Regions from separate parts of the Jeongeupia sp. USM3 genome, predicted to be linked through region 2. Evidence: riboswitches for the same ligand, from Rfam matches in the RefSeq annotation. Region 2 holds a riboswitch; the other holds the start of a gene.
The links. A riboswitch is a leader RNA that binds a small molecule or an ion and turns the genes downstream of it on or off. The one in region 2 is predicted to bind glycine.
Positions count from the first base shown of each region.

Region 1: it holds a riboswitch for glycine, as region 2 does, so the genes downstream of both, BJP62_RS14160 (trimeric intracellular cation channel family protein) here and BJP62_RS08025 (sodium:alanine symporter family protein) in region 2, are expected to answer to the same signal.

Region 1 covers NZ_CP017668.1:2,999,192-3,009,369, reverse strand. Annotated here, with positions in the region: gene phoU (phosphate signaling complex protein PhoU) at 1-229, opposite strand, end outside; gene rpiA (ribose-5-phosphate isomerase RpiA) at 315-971, opposite strand; gene BJP62_RS14175 (MarC family protein) at 1,055-1,657, opposite strand; gene BJP62_RS14170 (DUF2092 domain-containing protein) at 1,822-2,592, shown strand; gene BJP62_RS18860 (hypothetical protein) at 2,605-3,018, shown strand; gene BJP62_RS14160 (trimeric intracellular cation channel family protein) at 3,076-3,690, opposite strand; glycine riboswitch at 3,713-3,812, opposite strand; glycine riboswitch at 3,813-3,913, opposite strand; gene BJP62_RS14155 (chromate transporter) at 4,056-4,604, shown strand; gene BJP62_RS14150 (chromate transporter) at 4,601-5,122, shown strand; gene dtpA (dipeptide/tripeptide permease DtpA) at 5,279-6,772, opposite strand; gene BJP62_RS14140 (hypothetical protein) at 7,085-7,264, opposite strand; gene BJP62_RS14135 (tetratricopeptide repeat protein) at 7,364-8,383, shown strand; gene BJP62_RS14130 (FAD-dependent oxidoreductase) at 8,486-9,901, opposite strand; gene gltB (glutamate synthase large subunit) at 9,961-10,178, opposite strand, start outside.
Region 2 covers NZ_CP017668.1:1,685,773-1,695,950, reverse strand. Annotated here, with positions in the region: gene BJP62_RS19235 (carbohydrate-binding protein) at 1-1,107, shown strand, start outside; gene BJP62_RS08025 (sodium:alanine symporter family protein) at 1,163-2,551, opposite strand; glycine riboswitch at 2,646-2,775, opposite strand; gene BJP62_RS08020 (methyl-accepting chemotaxis protein) at 3,221-4,846, shown strand; gene BJP62_RS08015 (UvrD-helicase domain-containing protein) at 5,099-7,096, shown strand; gene BJP62_RS08010 (sugar O-acetyltransferase) at 7,167-7,724, shown strand; gene BJP62_RS08005 (ABC transporter permease) at 8,000-8,716, shown strand; gene BJP62_RS08000 (glycine betaine ABC transporter substrate-binding protein) at 8,785-9,693, shown strand; gene BJP62_RS07995 (ABC transporter permease) at 9,698-10,178, shown strand, end outside.

The DNA.
Region 1 (10,178 bases), 1.3 Mb from region 2:
GCTGGCGGCGCGCGATCATGTGGATGCACATGTCGTCGAGCTGCACGTGCATCGCGTTGACCTTCTCTTCCTGCTCGATCACCTTGTTGATGATGGCGACATTGCCGGTCGACAGCGCTTCCATCGCCAGGCGCACCTGGTCTTCGACCAGACCGGCCATGCCGAGCACGCTCGAGCGGATCGCCTCGAGTTCGGCGTCGAATTGTTTGGAAATGTGTTCGGACATCATGGGCGCTCCAGCGGACAGACCCCGGATCATCGCAGAGTCTTGTTAATTTTTTGTTTCAAGTCGTCCGGGGCAGTCGGTCACGGCCTCACTTGTAGGTCTTGACGCCGTCCTCGGTACCGAGCAGCAGCACGTCGGCGCGGCGGCGCGCGAACAGGCCATTGGTGACCACACCGACGATCTGGTTGATTTCGGACTCCAGTTTAGCCGCTTCGGCGATGCGCAGCCCGTGCACGTCGAGGATGACGTTGCCGTTGTCGGTCACCACGCCCTCGCGGTAGGCCGGGTGGCCGCCGAGCTTGACCAGCTCGCGCGCGACGTACGAGCGCGCCATCGGGATCACCTCGACCGGCAGCGGGAAGTTGCCGAGCACGCCGACGTACTTGCTGGCATCGGCAATGCAGACGAACTGCTCGGCGACGGCCGAGACGATCTTCTCGCGCGTCAGCGCGGCGCCGCCGCCCTTGATCATCTGCAGCTGGTGGTTGATCTCGTCGGCGCCATCGACGTAGACCGGCAGGCTGTCGACGGTGTTGAGGTCGTAGACCGGGATGTTGTGCTTCTTCAGCCGGGCGATGCTCGCTTCGCTCGACGACACGGCGCCGCGGATCCGGCCCTTGATCTCGGCCAGCGCGTCGATGAAGTAGTTGGCGGTCGAGCCGGTGCCGACGCCGACGATGCAGTCGTCGGGCACGTAGGCGATCGCGGCGCGGCCGACGGCTTCTTTCAGTTCGTTCTGGGTCATCTCACAGCTCCTTGGGCGGTAGTTCGAATCTGTCCGGAATTCTAAACGCAAATGGCATCGGCCCTTTGCCCGGAATCAAGCGCTCACGCCAGCGAGGCGATGTAGTCGCGCACGCCGGACAGCAGCATCTCGACGGCGATCGCCGTCAGCACCAGGCCCATCAGCCGCTCGAACGCCGTGGTCACGCGCTCGCCGAGCACCTGGCCGATCTTCTCCGAGAAGCCGAGCACCAGGGCGCAGACGCCCATCGTCAGCGCCAGCGCACCGATCCACTCCCATAGCCGCTCCGGCGCGCGCGACACCAGCAGCAGCACCGTCGCCAGCGCCGACGGCCCGGCGAGCAGCGGGATCGCCAGCGGCACGATAAAGGGCTCGCCGCCCTTGATGTCGCCGAACACGCCGTCCGGGTGCGGAAACACCATGCGCAACGCGATCAGGAACAGGATCACGCCGCCGGCGATGCCGAGCGAGGTCTGCGACAGATGCATCAGCGCGAGGAACTGCCGGCCGGTGAGCATGAAGACCAGCAGCACGACGAAGGCGACCGACACCTCGCGGACGATCATCCGGACGCGCCGCTGCCGCGGCACCTGCTTGAGCATGGCAACGAACAGCGGAATGCTGCCCAGCGGGTCGGTGACCAGCAGCAGCAGCACGAAGGCGGACGCGAAGGACCAGGATTCCATCGGCCCATTATGCGCGGCGGCCTGCACGCTCGCGAGTCGGGAGTTGCAGCAACCCACTTGGCAAATAGTTGCACAAAACAACACTATCGAATACAAGGGTGTCGGGCTAAGCTGTGCCCTGTACGAACCGGAACGCGTAAAACCATGACCACAAGGACGATGCGATGAAGCCAATCCGAACCGCTGCAGCGCTGCTGCTGGCCGCATGCGCCGGCAGCGCACTGGCCGCCGATGCCGGTACCGCCAAGGCGGTCGACCCGCAGGCGGTCAAGGCACTCGAGACCATGGGCAACTACCTGCGCAGCCTGCCCCGCTTTGCCCTCCGTGCCGACACCACCACCGACTATGTCGACGACAGCGGCCAGGCGCTGCAGTTTGCCCGTCAGGCCGAGATGCAGATGGTGCGGCCGAACAAGCTCAAGGCCAGCGTCAGCGGCGAGCAGGGCGCACGGACGATGTACTACGACGGCAAGACCTTCACGCTCTACGGCAGCCAGCACAACTTCTACGCGAGCGCGGCGGCGCCGAAGACGATCGGCGAGCTGGTCGGCGACATTGCCGACAAGTACGGCATCGAAACGCCGCTGGCCGACCTGTTCTACTGGGGCAGCGACCCCAATCAGGGCAAGGACCTGACCGCCGCGCGTGTCATCGGCGACGAACGCATCGGCGGTCTGAGCTGCGCCCACTACGCGTTCCGCAAGCCCGGCACCGACTGGCAGGTGTGGATTCGCAAGGGCGCGCAGCCGCTGCCGTGCAAGCTGGTGATCACCGCGACCGACATCGAAGCCCGGCCGCAACACACGGTGCGCTTCAACTGGCAGACGCAGCCGGCCTTCGGCAACGAGGTCTTCACCTTCACGCCGCCCAAGGGTGCCAAGCGGATCGACTTCGCCCGCAACGAGGCGTCGAAGCCGGCGTCGGCCAAACAATAAGGAGACCCCACCATGCGCAAGTTCAAAGCCACGCTGGCACTGGCGGCCGCAGCCTCGATGCTGCTGGCATCGCTTCCGGCCCAGGCCTGGGTTGCCGGCCGCACCGCCGTCGGCCCGAACGGCGGCGTCTATCACGCTGCCGCGGCCGGGGCGCCACGCCCCTACTATCCGCCGCCACGGCCGTACTACCCGCCGCCGCCACGCTATGACCACCCGATCGCCGCTGCGGCAGTCGGGACCGCGGCGGTGGTTACCACGGCGGCGGTCACGTCAGCCGTCATCGGCAGCATCGTCCACTCGGTGCCGCCGAGCTGCGTCGCCACCATCGTCGGCGGCGTCACCTACCAGCAGTGCGGCAGCACGTGGTACCAGCCGCAGTACGCCGGCACCTCGGTGCAGTACGTGGTGGTCAATCCGCCGCGCTGAGGCGCTGCCAGTACGAAAAGGGCTGCCCGCGGGCAGCCCTTTTTTTCGTCCGGACGATCAGTCGATCGGCTGGCGGTACGAGAACACCGGCAGCCGCCAGCCGCGGTAGATCGCGCAAAGCCGGATCACCAGGCCGAGCGCGAACGACATCAGCACATTGACGTCGTGCTGGACCTTGAGCTCGCCGAGGCCGAGATAGCTGAGCGCGACCAGCAGCGACACGCTGGCGTACAGCTCGTGGCGGAACACCACCGGCACGCGCGAGCAGAGGATGTCGCGCAGCACGCCGCCGGCGATGCCGGTGGTCATTCCGGCCATGATCACCACGGTCGGGTGGTAGCTCATCTTCAGCGCGACCTCGCAGCCGATCAGCGTGAAGGCGATCAGCCCGAGCGCGTCGAGGATCAGGAAGATTTTGCCGAGGTGGTGCATGAAGCGCGCGACCAGCACCGTGAACAGCCCGGCCGACAGCACCAGCCAGATGTATTCGGGGTGCTGGGTCCAGCCGATCGGATAATGGCCGAGCACGATGTCGCGGACGGTGCCGCCGCCGAGCGCGGTCAGGAAGGCGATGACCAGCACGCCGAAGAGGTCCATGTTGCGCCGGCCGGCGGCGAGCGCGCCGGTCATGGCTTCGGCGGTGATGGCGATGAGGTAGATGGTGGACAGCATGGGGGCTCCGCAAGTGTTTGCGGCCTCTCCCCTTGTCCTTTTACCTGAGAGTTTGGCGCGGCGGACCGCGCATTGCCCCTTCGGTGGACCGGCGTTGCCGGCCTCTCTCCAATTGGCCTGATACTGGCTTCGCGGTTCGTTTGCCTGAGCGATTCTGGGAGCTTGCGCCTTCGGCGGACCCGCGACCGGTACTCAGGCCGGGCCACTCTCCCGCGAAGCCGCGGATTATCCCGACCGCACCGGCCACGGTCAACGGCAGCATGCGGGCCGCAGGTGTCGCGCGCATGCCTCGCATCGCACGCTGAAGGCAATCTGAAAGCCGGAGGGCGTTACGATGGCGTGTCAGATTAGTTACGGTTTTAACCATGCCGGCCACCCCGCTGCCGATCACCCCGGCCACGCTGTTCCGCACCTTCGCCCGGATGGGGCTGATCGGCTTCGGCGGCGTGCTGCCGTGGGCACGGCGAGTGCTGGTCGACGAACGCGGCTGGCTCGACGATGCCGAGTTCGCCGACCTGCTCAGCACCGGCCAGATCCTGCCGGGCCCCAACATCGTCAATCTGGCGATGATGTTCGGCTACCGCCACGCCGGCCTCAGGGGAGCGCTGAGCGCGTCGTTCGGGCTGATCGGCCCGCCGGGGCTGATCGTGCTGGCGCTCGGCCTCGGCTACCGGCACGTCGCCGGCATTCCGGCGATCCAGGGCGCGCTGCACGGAATGACCGCGGTCGCCGCCGGACTGATCATCCTCACCGCCATCAAGCTGGCGCGCACGCAACAGGGGCTCGGCCTGGCGTGGCTGACCGGTGGCGCGGCCTTCGTCGCCGTTGCGCTGCTGCGCTGGCCGCTGCTGCCGGTGCTGGCGGTGCTGATTCCGCTGTCGCTGCTGATCTGCCTGATCGGAGCGCGCCGATGACGCTGCTCCTGCCGCTGTTCGGCCACTTCGCCCAGCTGTCGCTGATTGCCTTCGGCGGTGCCAGCGCGGTGCTGCCCGACATGCATCGCGTGCTCGTCACCGAGCAGCACTGGCTGAGCGAATCGGCCTTTACCGCCAGCTACACGATCGCGCAGGTCGCCCCGGGGCCGAACCTGCTGTTCGTGCTGCTGTTCGGGCTGCAGATCGCCGGCCTGCCCGGCGCACTGGTGGCACTGCTGGCGATGTGCCTGCCGTCGTCGCTGATCGCACTGGCGGTCGAACACTACGGCCACCGCCACCGCGAGCACCGATGGCACCGGCTGATCCGCCGCGCGCTAGCGCCGCTGACGATCGCGCTGACGCTGGCGACCGGCGTCCTGCTGCTCTCGACCGGCAGCGGCAACCTGCGCATGGCGCTGCTGGCCGGGCTGACGGTGATCGTCGGGCTGAGGACCAAGCTCAACCCGCTGTGGCTGATCGCCGCCGGCGCGGTGCTCGGCGCCTTCGGCTGGATGTGAAAAAGCCCCGCATTGCGGGGCATTGACGCTTGGCGTCGCTAATGAAACCCAGTGAAACTGGTGCTGGCAAGGCACGCGAAACGCAGACAGTACAAGCAAGTACGGCAAGTACGGCAAGTGAACGCAACGCCGCCAGCAGGGTTTTGTTGGCGGTGCCTACTGCGGACGCTGTGCGGCCAGCTCGCCTTCTGCCACGAAGGCGTCGACTTCCTTGGCGCCGCTGATCATCCGCGCCAGCAGCGGCGCGGTAACGATCATCAGCACGGCGATCACGCCGGTGACGATGCCGATCTTCATGAACACGTCGCTGTAGACCGCCAGCGACTGCTGCGCGTTGCTGACGTCGCCATGCACCGCGGTCAGGCCGGCGACCATGCCGCTGACTGCCGACGCCGCCGCGGTGGTGAGGAACCACGCGCCCATGATGAAGCCCATCAGCCGTTCCGGCACCAGCTGCGCGACCATCGCCAGACCGAGGCCCGAAATCAGCAGCTCGCCGATGCTCTGCAGCGCGTAGCTCAGCACCAGCCAGTTGGCCGACACCAGACCATGCTCGTTGGCAAAGCGCGCACCGAAGGGCAGCGCCAGGAAGGCCAGCGAGCACAGCACCATGCCGATCGCGAACTTGTGCGGCATCGGCAGCCTGTCGCCGAGCTTGTTGTACGCCATCGCCAGGATCGGACTGGCGATCATGATCCAGAACGGGTTCAGTGCCTGGAACTGCTCGGGCTGGACCGCGAAGCCCAGCAGGCTGTGCTCGGTGTTGTTGATCGCGAAGAAGTTCAGCGACGTCGGCATCTGGTTGTAGAGCACGAAGAAGATCACCGCTTCGACCATCAGCACGAAGGCGACGATCATCTTGCTGCGCGCCGCGCCCTGCAGCGCGAAGGTTTCCTTCATGAAGATCGCAACGATGCCGATCGAGATCGCGGCCAGACCGTAGTTGGCGACGGTCGGGTGCTTGAGCAGCCACGATGCGGCCAGACAGACCGCGACGATGCCGACGATCACGTAAGCGAGGTACTTGAGGTTGAGCGGCTTGAAGTCCGGCTCCGAGCCGTACTGGGCGACCATCTTCTTGCACAGCAGGAAGTTGGCGATGGTGATCAGCATGCCGACGACCGACAGCGAGAACGCCACGCCCCAGCCGAACTCCTTGGCCAGCCACGGCGTCGCCAGCATCGAGAAGAACGAGCCGATGTTGATCGCCATGTAGTACATCGTGAACGCGCCGTCGATGCGCGGGTCGTCCTTGTCGTAGAGCTTGGACAGCAGCGACCCCGGGTTGGCCTTGAACAGGCCGTTACCGACGGCGACCGTGCCCATGCCGAGATAGACCCACGAAACCTGGTGATTCGAGAACGCGATCATCGCGTAGCCGACCGCCAGCGTGATCGCGCCGAGGATGATGGTCCGCTTGGTGCCGAGCACCTTGTCGCCGAGCCAGCCGCCGACGGCGATCAGGCCGTAGACAAGCGCGACAAAGGACGAGAACAGCGTGAACGAATCGGCCTCGTGCAGGCCGAGCATCTTGACGAGGTACACCGCCATGATGCCCTGCAGGCCGTAGTAACCGAACCGTTCCCACAGTTCGATCGAAAATATCAGGTAAAACGCCTTGGGTTGGCTCAGGGAAGAATTGCCGGCCACGGTTTGCCTCCAGGTTTGATTGGCCCATCCGGGGGGATAACAGCGGCACCGCGGCAAACGCGGTGCAACTCCGGGCACGGGGCTGGAGCAGTTATCGATCTCGAACTTGATGGGTATTGATCAAGGGTGCAGGGTTGCCGTGTTGGCCGTCCCCGGTGCCGGCAGCAGACATCGCTCGTGACAATGCTTGCTGATCGACAACCTTTTTTTACCGTCATCCCGTCATCATGTAACCGCAAATAGTTCCGCTACGGCCCTTGCGATTGCTTGCGCTGGATCAAGTCTGGTGGCGGTCTGCCGGTGCAATCGGCATCACGCCACGGCGAAACGGCGCCGGTAGACCGACGGCGCGACGCCGACCACCCGTCGGAAATGCGCCCGCAGGCTTTCGACCGAGCCGAAGCCGCTGGCGGCCGCCAGCCTTTCGAGGCCGGTCTCGCCGCTTTCCGGCTGGCCGGGAGCGGTGCCGATACAGCGCCTGCGATTGCGCACCGCTCTGAGCTTGCGCTCGGGACGATGGCGTTCGGCCGCATGTTTTGCCGGCGGCGGCGCTAGAATAAGGGTAACGCCCTACTCCTTCCGGCAAAGCCTGTGGCCCTGCTCCAGACCCTCAACGACATCGAACGCATCGTCTTCAGCGACCCGACCACCGCCAAGCGCCAGTGCGCGCCGGTGCTGGTGCGCGCCCGCGACGAGCACGACGTCGAAGCACTGGTCCGTGCCGCGACGATGCTCTCGCTGATCGAGGACCAGCTCGGCGAGCGCAACGAAGGCAGCGTGCTGCTCGCCGAAGCGCTGGCGTGCTGCCAGATGTACGGGCTCCGCCATCTCGAGCCGGCGGTACAGGAACGGCTCGGGCGCGACCACTACACCGGCGGCGACTACCGGCTGGCGCTGCAGCACTGGGCGCAGTGCGTGCGGCTCTGCGACGGCGAGACCCGGCATGTGCATACGCTGGCGCTGGCGCTGATCGGCCTCGGCCAGGTGTGCAGTGCCTACGGCGGGCTCGACGAGGCGGTGACCTTCCACCGCGCGGCCGACCGCCAGCTCGAATCGAGCGACGACGTGCACCTGATCGCCAAGGTGAAAATCAGCCTGGGCTGGGACCTGCATGTGCTGGGCCGCGAGGAAGAAGCCCGGCACATTCTCGTCCAGGCGCTGGATCTGTGCCGGGCCCGGCAGTTCAGCCACTTCCAGGCCGAGCTGCTGTTGCGGCTGGCCCAGGTCGACATCGAGCAAGGCGACGCCGAGGCGGCCGAGCAGAAGCTCGAGGAAGCGCTGTCGCTGCTGGTTTTCACGCCGTCGCACTGGTGCGAGACGCAGGTGCTGGGGCTGCTGGCGCAACTGCGCCACCAGCACGGCCGGCCCGATCTGGCGATCAGCATGATCCAGCGTGCGCTGCACATCGCCGAGGTCGACGGCATGCGCCATGTCGAGGCGAGGCTGCTGGCCGACCTGATCGTTTATGCCGGGGCCGACGGCAATACCGCTCTCGCCGAGGTGCAGCAGCGCCGGCTCGCGGCATTGCAGGCCTCGCTCGACGACGCCATCGGCAGCGGCGACGTGCCCGACCTCAGCCTGCTGCGCGACCTGCTCACCCTCTACGCCTGAGCGCCGAACCGCAGCACCGGGCCGTGCGGGCCTTTCGCACGCCCCGCCTTCATCAAAAAAAAACCCCGCAGCGTTGCGGGGATTTTGCGGCCGGGCCGGGGTTTACCAGACGCCCAGATACTCGAGGATGCCTTCCGCAGCCTGACGGCCTTCGTACACGGCACGCACCACCAGATCGGCACCGCGGACCTGGTCGCCGCCGGCGAAGATCTTCGGGTTGCTGGTCTGGTGCTTGTACGTTTGCTTGAGCGGCGCGACGGTACGGCTCCAGTCGTCGACCTTGATGCCTTGCGCGTCGAACCAGCTCGCCGCCTCGGCCTGGAAACCGAACGCGACGATGACATGGTCGCAGTCGAGCACGCGCTCGGAACCGGCGACGATCTCGGGCTTGCGACGACCCTTCTCGTCCGGTGCGCCAAGCGCGGTGGTCACGAGCTTGAGGCCCAGGCTGCCGTCGGCGTTCTGCTGGATGCCGACCGGCTGGCTGTTCCACTGGAACTCGACGCCCTCTTCCTTGGCGTTGGCGACTTCGCGCTTCGAACCCGGCATATTGGCTTCGTCGCGACGGTAGGCGCAGATCACCGACTCGGCGCCCTGGCGGATGCTGGTGCGGTTGCAGTCCATTGCGGTGTCGCCGCCGCCGAGCACGACGACGCGCTTGCCGGCCATGCTCTGGTACGCCTCGCCGTCCGGCAGGGTGCCCATGCTGTTGCGCACGTTGTTGATCAGGAACGGCAGCGCTTCCATCACGCCCGGCAGCGCTTCGCCGTCGAAACCGCCCTTCATGTACTTGTACGCGCCCATGCCCATGAACACGGCGTCGTAGTCGCGCAGCAGCTCGTCGATGCTCACGTCACGGCCGATCTCGGTATTCAGGCGGAACTCGACGCCCATGCCTTCCATGATCTCGCGGCGGGTGGCGACAACTTCCTTCTCGAGCTTGAACTCAGGAATGCCGAAGGTCAGCAGGCCGCCGATTTCCTCGTAGCGGTCGAACACCACCGGCTTGACGCCGTTGCGCACCAGGATGTCGGCACAGCCGAGGCCGGCCGGGCCGGCGCCGATGACGGCGACCTTCCTATCGGTCCAGACCCGGCCCGACATGTCGGGACGCCAGCCGGCCTTGTACGCTTCGTCGGTGATGTACTTCTCGACCGAGCCGATCGACACCGCACCGAAACCGCCCTGGTTCAGCGTGCACGCGCCTTCGCACAGGCGGTCCTGCGGGCAGACACGGCCGCAGATTTCCGGCAGCGAGTTGGTCTTGTGCGAGAGCTCGGCCGCCTCGAACAGCTTGCCCTCGTTGACCAGCTTGAGCCAGTCGGGGATGTAGTTGTGGACCGGACACTCCCACTCGCAATACGGGTTGCCGCAGGACAGGCAGCGGCCGGCCTGCTCGGCCGCGTCGCCCTGGTTCAGCGCCTGGTAGATTTCCTTGAACACGATCTTGCGCTTGTCGGCGGGGACTTTCTCGCCGGGGTTGCGCGCCACGTTCATGAACTGGAATACGTCGGACATTGTGGATTTCCTAATGCATCGCATGCATCGCCGGGCGGGCACCGCCCGCCCCGGCGCTGTCAGTCTTTCAGCAGATCGTCGAGCTTGGCGACCTTGGGCTTGACCAGCCAGAAGTAGTCGGTCGCTTCGTCGAAGTTCGCCAGCAGCTCTTTCGCCTTCGACGAATCCGTCAGCGCGACGTGCTGGTTCAGCTTCTCGCGCAGGAACGCGCGGACCGCGCCGTAGGCTTCGCCGTTGATCAGGTTGATGTCGATCAGCTCGTTGTTGTAGCGGTAGG
Region 2 (10,178 bases):
GACAGCGTGTCGTTCGATGCCAGCCTCTGGTCGGTGGCCGCCGTGTACCCGAAACCGTGCCCGCCGCCGACGCCCACCCCGACGCCAACGCCGGTCCAGATCAGCGCGGCCGAGGTGACGACCTGGCGCGGTGGCGCCAAGGGCGCGTACTCGATGGTGCACGACGACTTCTGCAACAACGTCGTCAGCCAGAGCCACATCAACGTGGCCGAGCCCGCGCTGACGCAGCGGGGGCTGGTGGCGGGCTTCGGCATCGTCACCAACCTGTGCCAGCCCGGCCACTGGAGCGCGGCGCAGACTTTCATCACGAACGGTCATGAAATCATCAACCACTCGCGCAACCATCCGGTCGCCGGCAGTGGCGACGCCAACTGGGTGAACAGCGTCGAAATCAACGATTCGGTGCAGGACGTGAAGACCAGGCTGGGCGGCTACCAGATGAGCTACTTCATCTGGCCGAACGATACGGCGACCGATGCGGCGCTGACGTATCTGCGAGCGCAACCGGGTTATCTGGGCGGCCGGGGCAGCAACCGCGATCTTGGCGGCGGCAATATCGAGTACGTCGGCCGGGCCGCCGGCGTGAACGCCGCCAACTTCAGCGATCCGTACATGGTGAAGTGGGACCTGTTCACCGCTTCCGGCCAATGGTCGCTGTATCCGATGGGCAGCGAAATCCTCAACCTGCACGTCGATGCGGCGATCGATCAGGGCGGCTGGGCGACGCGGACCATGCATGCGGTCGACGACAACCCGAACAGCAGCTGGGAGCCGGTGCCGGTGGCGCGCTACCTCGGCCACCTCGATTACGTGAAGGCCAGGGTCGATGCCGGGCTGTTGTGGGTGGCGACGCCGTCGAACGTGATCCGCTACCGCTACGCCCGCGAAGCGTGCGCGCCGGCGCTCAACGGCAATCAGGTGGTGTTCAATACCGGCAACGCCGATTGCGTGAAGTACGCCACGCCGCTGACGCTGGACCTGAGCGCCAGTGCGGCGATCAGCGTCAGGCAGGGCGGCGGCGCGCTGGCGGTGAGGGCGCTCGGTAACGGCAAGTACCGCGTCGATGCCGATCCGCTGGCGGGGCCGCTGTCGGTGTTCGGCCAGTAAGCACGGGCCGCAAAGCCCCGGCCTTGGCCGGGGCTTTTTGCGTTGCGCCCGGCGATCAGCGCTGCGCCAGCGCCGGCTGCAGCACGCCGGTATCGTCGTCGTCGAGCCGGCCGGCGAAATAGCGCTTCGTTTCCATCGCCACCACATGCCGCAGGCCGATCAGGCCGATCAGGTTCGGGATCGCCATCAGGCCGTTGACGATGTCGGCCAGCACCCAGATCAGGTCCAGATGCAGGAAGGCGCTACCGACGATGCAGGCGATGAACACCAGCTTGAACGGAATGATGCCGCGGCGGCCGGCGAGGTACTGCATGCAGCGCTCGCCGTAGTAGTTCCAGCCGATGATCGTGGTGAAGGCGAAGAACAGCAGGCCGACGGTGACGATCAGGTTGCCCCAGTCCTGCGACAACCCCTGCTGGAAGGCGAGGTTGGTCATCCGTGCGCCGCTGGCGTCGCCGGACCAGACGCCGGTGACGATCAGCACCAGCCCGGTCATGGTGCAGATGATGATGGTGTCGAAAAAGGTGCCGGTCATCGAGATCAGCCCCTGCTCGACGCAGGAGTTGCTGCGCGCGGCGGCGGCGGCGATCGGCGCACTGCCCAGGCCCGATTCGTTCGAGAACACGCCGCGGGCGACGCCGCTCTGGATCGCCAGCATCATCGTCGCGCCGAAAAAGCCGCCGACGGCCGCGTGGCCGGTGAACGCCGACCGGATCACCAGCATGATCGCGTCGGGCAGGGCGCTGGCATTCATCGCCAGCAGCGCGACCGACGCGGTGACGTAGAACACCATCATGAACGGCACGATGGCCTCGGCAACGCGCGAGATCGACTTGATGCCGCCGAGCGTGATCATCGCCACCAGCACCGCCAAGGTCAGGCAGGTCCACAACACCGGGATGTCGAAACTCGAATGCACGGCTTCGGAGATCGCGTTGACCTGCGCGAACGTGCCGATGCCGAACAGCGCGACGCCGACGCCGAACAGCGCGAACAGCTTGCCCAGCCACGGCAGGCCGAGGCCGTGCGTGAGGTAATACATCGGCCCGCCGGCCATCTGGCCCCTGTCGTCGACGGTGCGGTACTTCACCGCCAGCAGGCACTCGGCGTACTTGGTCGCCATGCCGAAGAACGCTGCCATCCACATCCAGAACAGCGCGCCGGGGCCGCCGAGCTTGATGGCTGTCGCCACGCCGACGATGTTACCGGTGCCGACGGTGGCCGACAGCGCGGTGCACAGCGCGGCAAAACTCGACACGTCACCGGGCAGGTTGGGGTTCTTGTCGGCACGGAACACGAGCCTGAGCGCCAGCGGCAGCCTGAACACCTGCAGCAGGCCCAGCCGGGCGGTGAGATAAATACCGGTGCCGACCAGCAGGATCAGCAGCGGCGGGCCCCAGACGAGGTTGTCGATCGTCTGCAGCAGGTCTTGGAGCGGGGGCATGGTTTGTAGGTCTCCGTCAGTATCAAACATCGATCTGACAGAGGGGACGGCCAGCCGTACGCTGCCCGGGACGCGGGCAGGCACGGCGAGCGGCCGTCCTTCCTCTGTCCTTTTACCTGAGCGTTTCAGCGTTCCTGACGGAACGCCTTTCGCCTTCGGTGCCCGGCCGGTGCAGTCCGTCCTGAAAACGGTGATGCACGCCGGGGCTCTCCAGAGGCTCGTCCAGTCGCAGTCCCTGCCGGGTTTTCCCGGCGCCTGAAAGATTCACTTCTTCGGCGGCCCGACGCGCCTTGCGGCACGGCCATGTGGGCACTCTCCTGCGACCTTCATCCGAACACGGGGGAAGCTTGCAACATCGAATGTAGCAAAACGACGTAGTCATCGGCCATCGTGATTTCTCCCAATATTGACCTGCCGCAAGCCGGTGCCCCGGCGCGGCCTGCCTCGCGGGGATACGGCCTGGCGGCCGATTCTGCCGCCTTTGCTTACATGCGCTTGTGTCAGGAAACATGCCGGATCGCAGGCTGTAGTTGGTCCGGGCGTTTGCCGGGGGCGCGCCTGTCGGCCCGCCACTTGCGTGTTTTGCTTAATTTTTGCTGACTTCTATATTTCCAGTTCGTATTTATTGCTCGCGGCCACTCCGGTGCGGGCGGGTATGGAGGACTGGAAATGCTGTCGAACGCGACGATACGCCACAAGCTGTGGCTGCTGATCCTGCTGGCGGTGCTGGCCATCTCGGCCGGGGCGGTGTGGGCCCTGTTCAACGAGCGCAGGGACATGCTCGATGCGCGGCGTACGGCCACGCGCCACGTCGTCGACACGGCCCACTCGGTGATCGCGCACTACGGCCAGCTCGCCAAGGACGGAAAAATGCCGCTCAATGCAGCGAAGCAGACGGCGGCCGACGCGGTCGCCGGCCTGCGTTACGACGACGGCAATTATGTCGCGCTGTATGACACGCATTACCGGATGCTGCGGCACCCGATCAAGCCCGAGCTGAACGGCAAGGACCAGAGCCAGCTCAAGGATCCCAACGGCGTGCGCATCGTCAGCGAACTGGTCGATGCCGCGGTGCGCGACCGCGGCGAGTTCGTCGACTACCAGTGGGCCAAGCCGGGCAGCAAGACACCGGTCGACAAGGTCAGCGGCAGCCGGCTCTACGCGCCGTGGGGCTGGGTCGTGGCGACCGGCGTCTACGTTGACGATGTCGAGCGCGAATTTGCCCGCAAGGCCTGGGCATGGGCCGGATCGATCGCCGCCGGCCTTGCGGTGCTGGTGCTGGCGTCGTGGCTGATCGCGCGCAGCATCAGCGTGCCGCTCGAAAAGCTGCGCGACCACATGCACGAGATCGCCGCATCGGGCAATCTCGCGATCGGCAACCGTCCGTCGGCGGACGGCGAAGTCGGCCAGATCGGCGCAGTGTTCTTTTCGCTGATCGACCGCTTCCGCGACATTCTCCGCGACGTGCGCCAGGGCTCGCGCGAGGTCTCGGGCGAGATCACCGAACTGGCGCGCAGCATGAAGGTGATCGAGGACAGCTCGGCCACGCAGCAGCGCTCGGCGATGGCGACCGCGGCGACGGTCGAGGAGATCAGCGCCAGCATTGCCCGGATCAGCGGCCACCTCGGCGAGGTGGCGGGGCGCTCGGACAACGCGCAGCAACTGACCCGGCAGGGACGGGACGCGGTCGGGCGGGCGACCGGCGAGATGGAGCGGATCGCCGAGTCGGTCGGCGAATCGACCCGGCTGGTGCAGACGCTCGGCGAGCGTTCGGGGCAGGTCTCGGCGATCGTCGCGACGATCCACGAGATCGCCGACCAGACCAACCTGCTGGCGCTGAATGCGGCGATCGAGGCCGCACGCGCCGGCGAGGCCGGGCGCGGCTTTGCCGTCGTCGCCGACGAGGTGCGCAAACTGGCCGAACGGACCAGCGAGGCAACCAAGCGGATCACGACGATGACCGATGCGATCCAGAGCGATACCGGCCAGGCGGTCGCCGGCATCGAAGGCGTCAGCGGCCTTGCGCTGAGCGGCGTCGCGCTGGCCGGCGAGGCCGCTTCGTCGGTCTCGCGCATCGACGAGCGCACCCGCGAGGTCTCGGTCATTCTTGGCGAGGTCACGCAGGCGGCGGGCGAGCAGTCGCGCGCGAGCGAAGAGATCGCCCGCAACATCGAGGCGATCTCGCAGACCGGCGAAGAGAATCTCCGGGCGATCGGCGAGATTGCCGCGGCGTCGGCGCATCTGGCGGCGACGGCGGCAAGGCTGGACGGCGTGGTCGGGCAGTTCCGGGTCTAGAACCTGTCCCGTTGGGCGGCTGCGCATTGTGTCCCCGCCCGATGCCCGGAACCCCGCAAGGGGGCTACCTTCGGGTCGTTCTCCTGAACTCGATGTCCGTTCCGGTTTCCCCCGGGGGACGTCCAGAGGGCATCCTCGCTTCGGGCGTGAACAAACGACTTTGGCTCGCTCGCCTGCCGGGACAGGTGCTTCGGGGGCGGGGCGATGGCGGGGCTGTGCTAGAATCGCAAGCCCTTGAAGGAAAACCGCTTTATGCTCGACAAGCTCAACGATCCGCAACGCGAGGCCGTCAAATATCTTGGCGGCCCGTGCCTCGTGCTTGCGGGGGCCGGGTCGGGCAAGACGCGGGTGATCACGCAGAAGATCGCCTACCTGATCGGCCAGGCCGGGATGGACGCGCGCAATATCGCGGCGATCACCTTCACCAACAAGGCGGCGCGCGAGATGCAGGAGCGCGTCGGCGCGCTGATGGACGCGAACCGCCTCAAGGGGCTGACGGTGTCGACCTTCCACAGCCTCGGCATGCGCATCCTGCGCGAGGAAGCGAAGCACCTCGGCTACAAGCCGCAGTTCTCGATTCTGGACAGCGCCGATGCCAGCAAGATCATCTCCGACCTGCTGACGACGACCGACAAGCAGCTGATCCGCTCGACGGTCAGCCAGATCTCGCTGCTGAAGAACGACCGGATTTCGCCCGATACCGCGCTGGTGCGTGCCAGCTCGGACGGCGAGATGCATCTGGCCAAGCTCTACCGCGCCTACCAGGACACCTTGCAGGCGTATCAGGCGGTCGACTTCGACGACCTGATCCGGCTGCCGGTCGACCTGTTCGAGCAGCACGAAGACGTGCTGACCAAGTGGCAGCACCGGTTGCGCTACCTGCTGATCGACGAGTGCCAGGACACCAACACCACGCAGTACGACATGGTGAAACAGCTGACCGGCATCACCGGCCAGTTCACCGCCGTCGGCGACGACGACCAGTCGATCTACGCCTGGCGCGGCGCGAACATGGAAAACCTGCGGCTGCTGAGCACCGACTTCCCCAAGCTCAAGGTGATCAAGCTCGAGCAGAACTACCGCTCGGTCGCGCGCATCCTGCGCTGCGCCAACGCGGTGATCGCCAACAATCCCAAGCTGTTCGAAAAGACGCTGTGGTCGGACCTCGGCGTTGGCGATCCGGTGCAGGTGATCGAGGCCAGGAACGACGAGCACGAGGCTGAACTCGTCGCGATGAAACTGCTGGCGCACAAGTTCGAGGCCGGCACCGGTTTCAAGGACTACGCGATCCTCTATCGCGGCAACCATCAGGCGCGCATCGTCGAAACCCAGCTGCGGATGCACAAGATCCCGTACACGATTTCGGGCGGGCAGTCGTTCTTCGACAAGGCCGAGATCAAGGACGTGCTGTCCTACCTGCGGCTGATCGCCAACGAGGACGACGATCCGGCCTTCATCCGTGCGGTGACGACACCCAAGCGCGGTGTCGGCAACGTCACGCTCGAAAAGCTCGGCGCCTACGCGGCCGAGCGGCACATCTCGCTGTTTGCCGCCGTGCACGAGGAAGGCTTCGTCTGGCAGGTGCAGGCCGCCCAGTACGAGCCGCTCAAGCAGTTCTGCGACTTCATCGGCCGGATGCAGTTCGAGGCGCCGCGTGCGCCGGCCGGCGAGCTGCTCAGGCAACTGCTCGACGCGATCGACTTCGAGACGTGGCTGTATGACAGCGACGAGCCGAAGCCGGCCGAGACCAAGTGGAAAACCGTGCTCGAACTCGTCGACTGGGTGGCCAAGCAGGGCGAGAACAACGGCAAGAACCTGATCGAGATCAGCCAGACGATCGCGCTGATCACGATGCTGCAGGGCCGCGACGAGGACGAGGTCGACGCGGTGAAGATGTCGACCCTGCATGCGAGCAAGGGGCTCGAGTATCCGCACGTGTTCCTCGTCGGCTGCGAGGAGGACATCCTGCCGCACCAGAACTCGATCGAATCGAACATGGTCGAGGAAGAGCGGCGGCTGATGTACGTCGGCATCACCCGCGCCCAGCGCAGCCTGACGATCAGCTACTGCGGCAAGCGCCGCCGCGGTGGCGAGTGGCAGATCGTCCAGCCCAGCCGCTTCCTGCGCGAGCTGCCCGGCGACGACGTGCGCTTCTCGGGCCGGCTTGCCGGCGACAAGGCCGAAGGCGCGATCAGCAAGCAGGAAGGCCGGGCGATGCTGGCGGGCATGCTGGCCAAGCTCGGCGGCTGAGCAAGAATCGGCTGGCGCCCGGCCGGCCGCGCGGTAAGCTGGCGGTTTCACGATGCTGCGGAGCCGCCCGATGACCGAACTCGACAAACTGCTCGCCGGTGAACCGTTCGACTTCTTCGCACCCGAAATGGTCGCGATGCGCAAGAACGCCGAGCGCCTGCTGCGGCAGATCGCCCAGACCGAATCGGAACTGCAGGCGCCGTTGTGGCGCGAACTGTTCGGTGCGCTGGGCGAGGACAGCTGGGTGCGTGCGCCGCTGTTCTGCGAATACGGCAAGTCGATCCGCATCGGCAGCCATACCTTCCTCAATGCCGGCGCCACCTTCCTCGACGGCACGGCGATCACCATCGGCAACAACGTGCTGGTCGGCCCGAACGTGCAGTTCTACGGCGCCAGCCACCCGATCGACCACATTGAGCGGCGCGACTGGACCGCGCGCTGGAAACCGATTTTCATCGAAGATGACGTGTGGATCGGCGGCAATGCCGTCATTTGTCAGGGTGTAACGATCGGCGCGCGGTCCATCGTCGGTGCCGGCGCCGTCGTGCTCAAGGACGTGCCGGCGGACACCATCGTCGGCGGCAATCCGGCGCGGATCATCCGCAAAATCGACGCGAACGATCGCTGAGTGCCGCGGCGGCGATCCGCCTTCCAGCGTGCATAGAATCAAAAGTATTTGGTTTGTAATGTCCGGTAACAAAGTGTTATAAGTATAAGCCTCAGTCAGACGGCGCCCCGGCGCCACTCAATCTGGCGGCCGTTTCCCGGCCGCCGCCGCGCCCCTGGCGCACCGCGTCCGGCGCCATGCCGGACAACCTCGTAAGGCAGCTCTCTAGTTGTCGCGATCATTACAGCGGATCGCGCCCGGCCCCGTGTCGCCGCGCTTTCCGCCAAGGAGGACGCATGAACAAAAGAGCGTTTTTCAAGCGCATCAGTATCGGGCTCGTACTCGCCGCCGCAGGCCTGGCCGCGCTGGTCTACGGCATTGGCCCCGCCGGGCTCGCCCAGTACCGGGAAGACCTCGTCTATCTCGGCCAGCAACACCTTTATCTCGTGTTCGTGTCGATGGCACTGGCCCTTGTCGTCGGCCTGCCCAGCGGCGTGCTGCTGAGCCGGCCGTGGGCGAAGCGCTATGCCGAGCACGGCATGCAGGTGTTCAACATCGGCAACACGCTGCCGCCGATGGCGGTGCTGGCGCTGGCGATGGTCGTCGTCGGCATCGGCGACAAGCCGGCCATCGTCGCGCTGTTCCTCGCGTCCCTGCTGCCCATCGTCCGCAACACCTACGCCGGGCTTGCCGGGCTGTCGCCGACGCTGCTTGAAGCGGCCGATGCGATCGGCATGACGCCGCGGCAGCGGTTGTGGCGGGTCGAGCTGCCCAATGCGCTGCCGGTGATCGCGTCCGGCGTGCGCATCGCGCTGGCGATCAACGTCGGTACCGCGCCGCTGGCCTTCCTGATTGGCGCCAGCAGCTATGGCGAGCTGATCTTCCCGGGCATCTACCTGAACAACCACACCGCGCTGCTGCTCGGTGCGGTCGGGACGGCCGCGATCGCGCTGGTGCTCGACCTGCTGGTCGCCAGCCTCGGCCGGCTGGCCAGCCCGCGCGGCGTCGCCTGACGCTTCACCCCCCCGTACCATCCCGCCGCCCGGACCGGGCCGGCGGACCCCAACATGGAGGACGATCCATGGCGATATTTTCGTCGCTTTCCAAACGCGTGGCGCTGGGCGCCGCCGCGCTCGTGCTGGCCGCGCCGGCGCTGGCCACCAGCCTCGTGCTCGGCAGCAAGAACTTCACCGAGCAGCACATCCTGTCGTCGCTGACCGCGCAATACCTCGGCAGCAAGGGCTATCAGGTCGAGCAGAAGACCGATCTGGCGACCATCATCCAGCGCAACGCGCTCGAGAACAAACAGCTCGACCTGGTCTGGGATTACACCGGCACCGCGCTGATCATCTACAACCACATCGCCGAGCGGATGAGCGACGCCGACGCGTACGCAACGGTCAAGCGCATCGACGCCGCCAAGGGTCTGACCTGGCTGGCCCCGGCGCCGCTGAACAATACCTATGCGCTGGCGATGAAGCGCGAGCGCGCCGAGGCCGAGGGCATCCGCAGCGTGTCCGATCTGGTCGCCAGGATGGACGCCGCCAGGGCGGGCAAGCCGTGGCAGCTCGGTTTCGACATGGAGTTCGCCGGCCGCTCCGACGGACTCAAGCCGATGCAGGCGCTGTACAAGCTCGAGCTGACCCGGCCGCAGATCCGCCAGATGGACCCGGGCCTCGTCTACAACGCGATCCGCGACGGCTTTGTCGACGCCGGCCTCGTCTACACCACCGACGGCCGGGTCAAGGGCTTCGACCTCCTGGTGCTCGACGACGACCTGCATTACTTCCCGAGCTACGCGGCGACGCCGGTCGTGCGTGCCGAGGTGCTGGCGCAGAACCCGGGCCTGGCCGATGCGCTGAACACGCTGTCGGCCCTGCTCGACAACGACACCATGTCGGCGCTGAACGCGCAGGTCGACATCGACCACCGCCCGGTCGACGACGTCGCCCGCGCCTTCCTGCGCCAGCACGGCCTGATCGGGGGCTGAGCGCATGGAGACGCTGAACCAAACCGTTGACTACATCTGGCACAGCCTGCCGTTCATCCTCGGGCTGACGCAGCAGCATCTGGCGCTGGTCGGCATCGCCGTCGGGCTGGCGGTGCTGATCGGTGTGCCGCTCGGCGTGCTGATCGTGCGCTTCAAGTCGCTGGCCGGCGTGGTGCTGAGCCTGGCGACCGTGGTGCTGACGATTCCGGCGATCGCGCTGTTCGGGCTGATGATTCCGCTGTTCTCGCTGATCGGCCAGGGTATCGGTGCGGTGCCGGCGATCACCGCCGCCTTTCTGTATTCGCTGCTGCCGATCGTGCGCAACACGCACACCGCGCTGACGACGCTCGACGCCGGCGTGCGCGAGGCCGGTCGCGGCATCGGCCTGACGTTCTGGCAGCGGCTCAAGTGGGTCGAGCTGCCGCTGGCGGTGCCGCTGATCTTCGGCGGCATCCGTACCGCCGTCGTTCTCAATATCGGCGTGA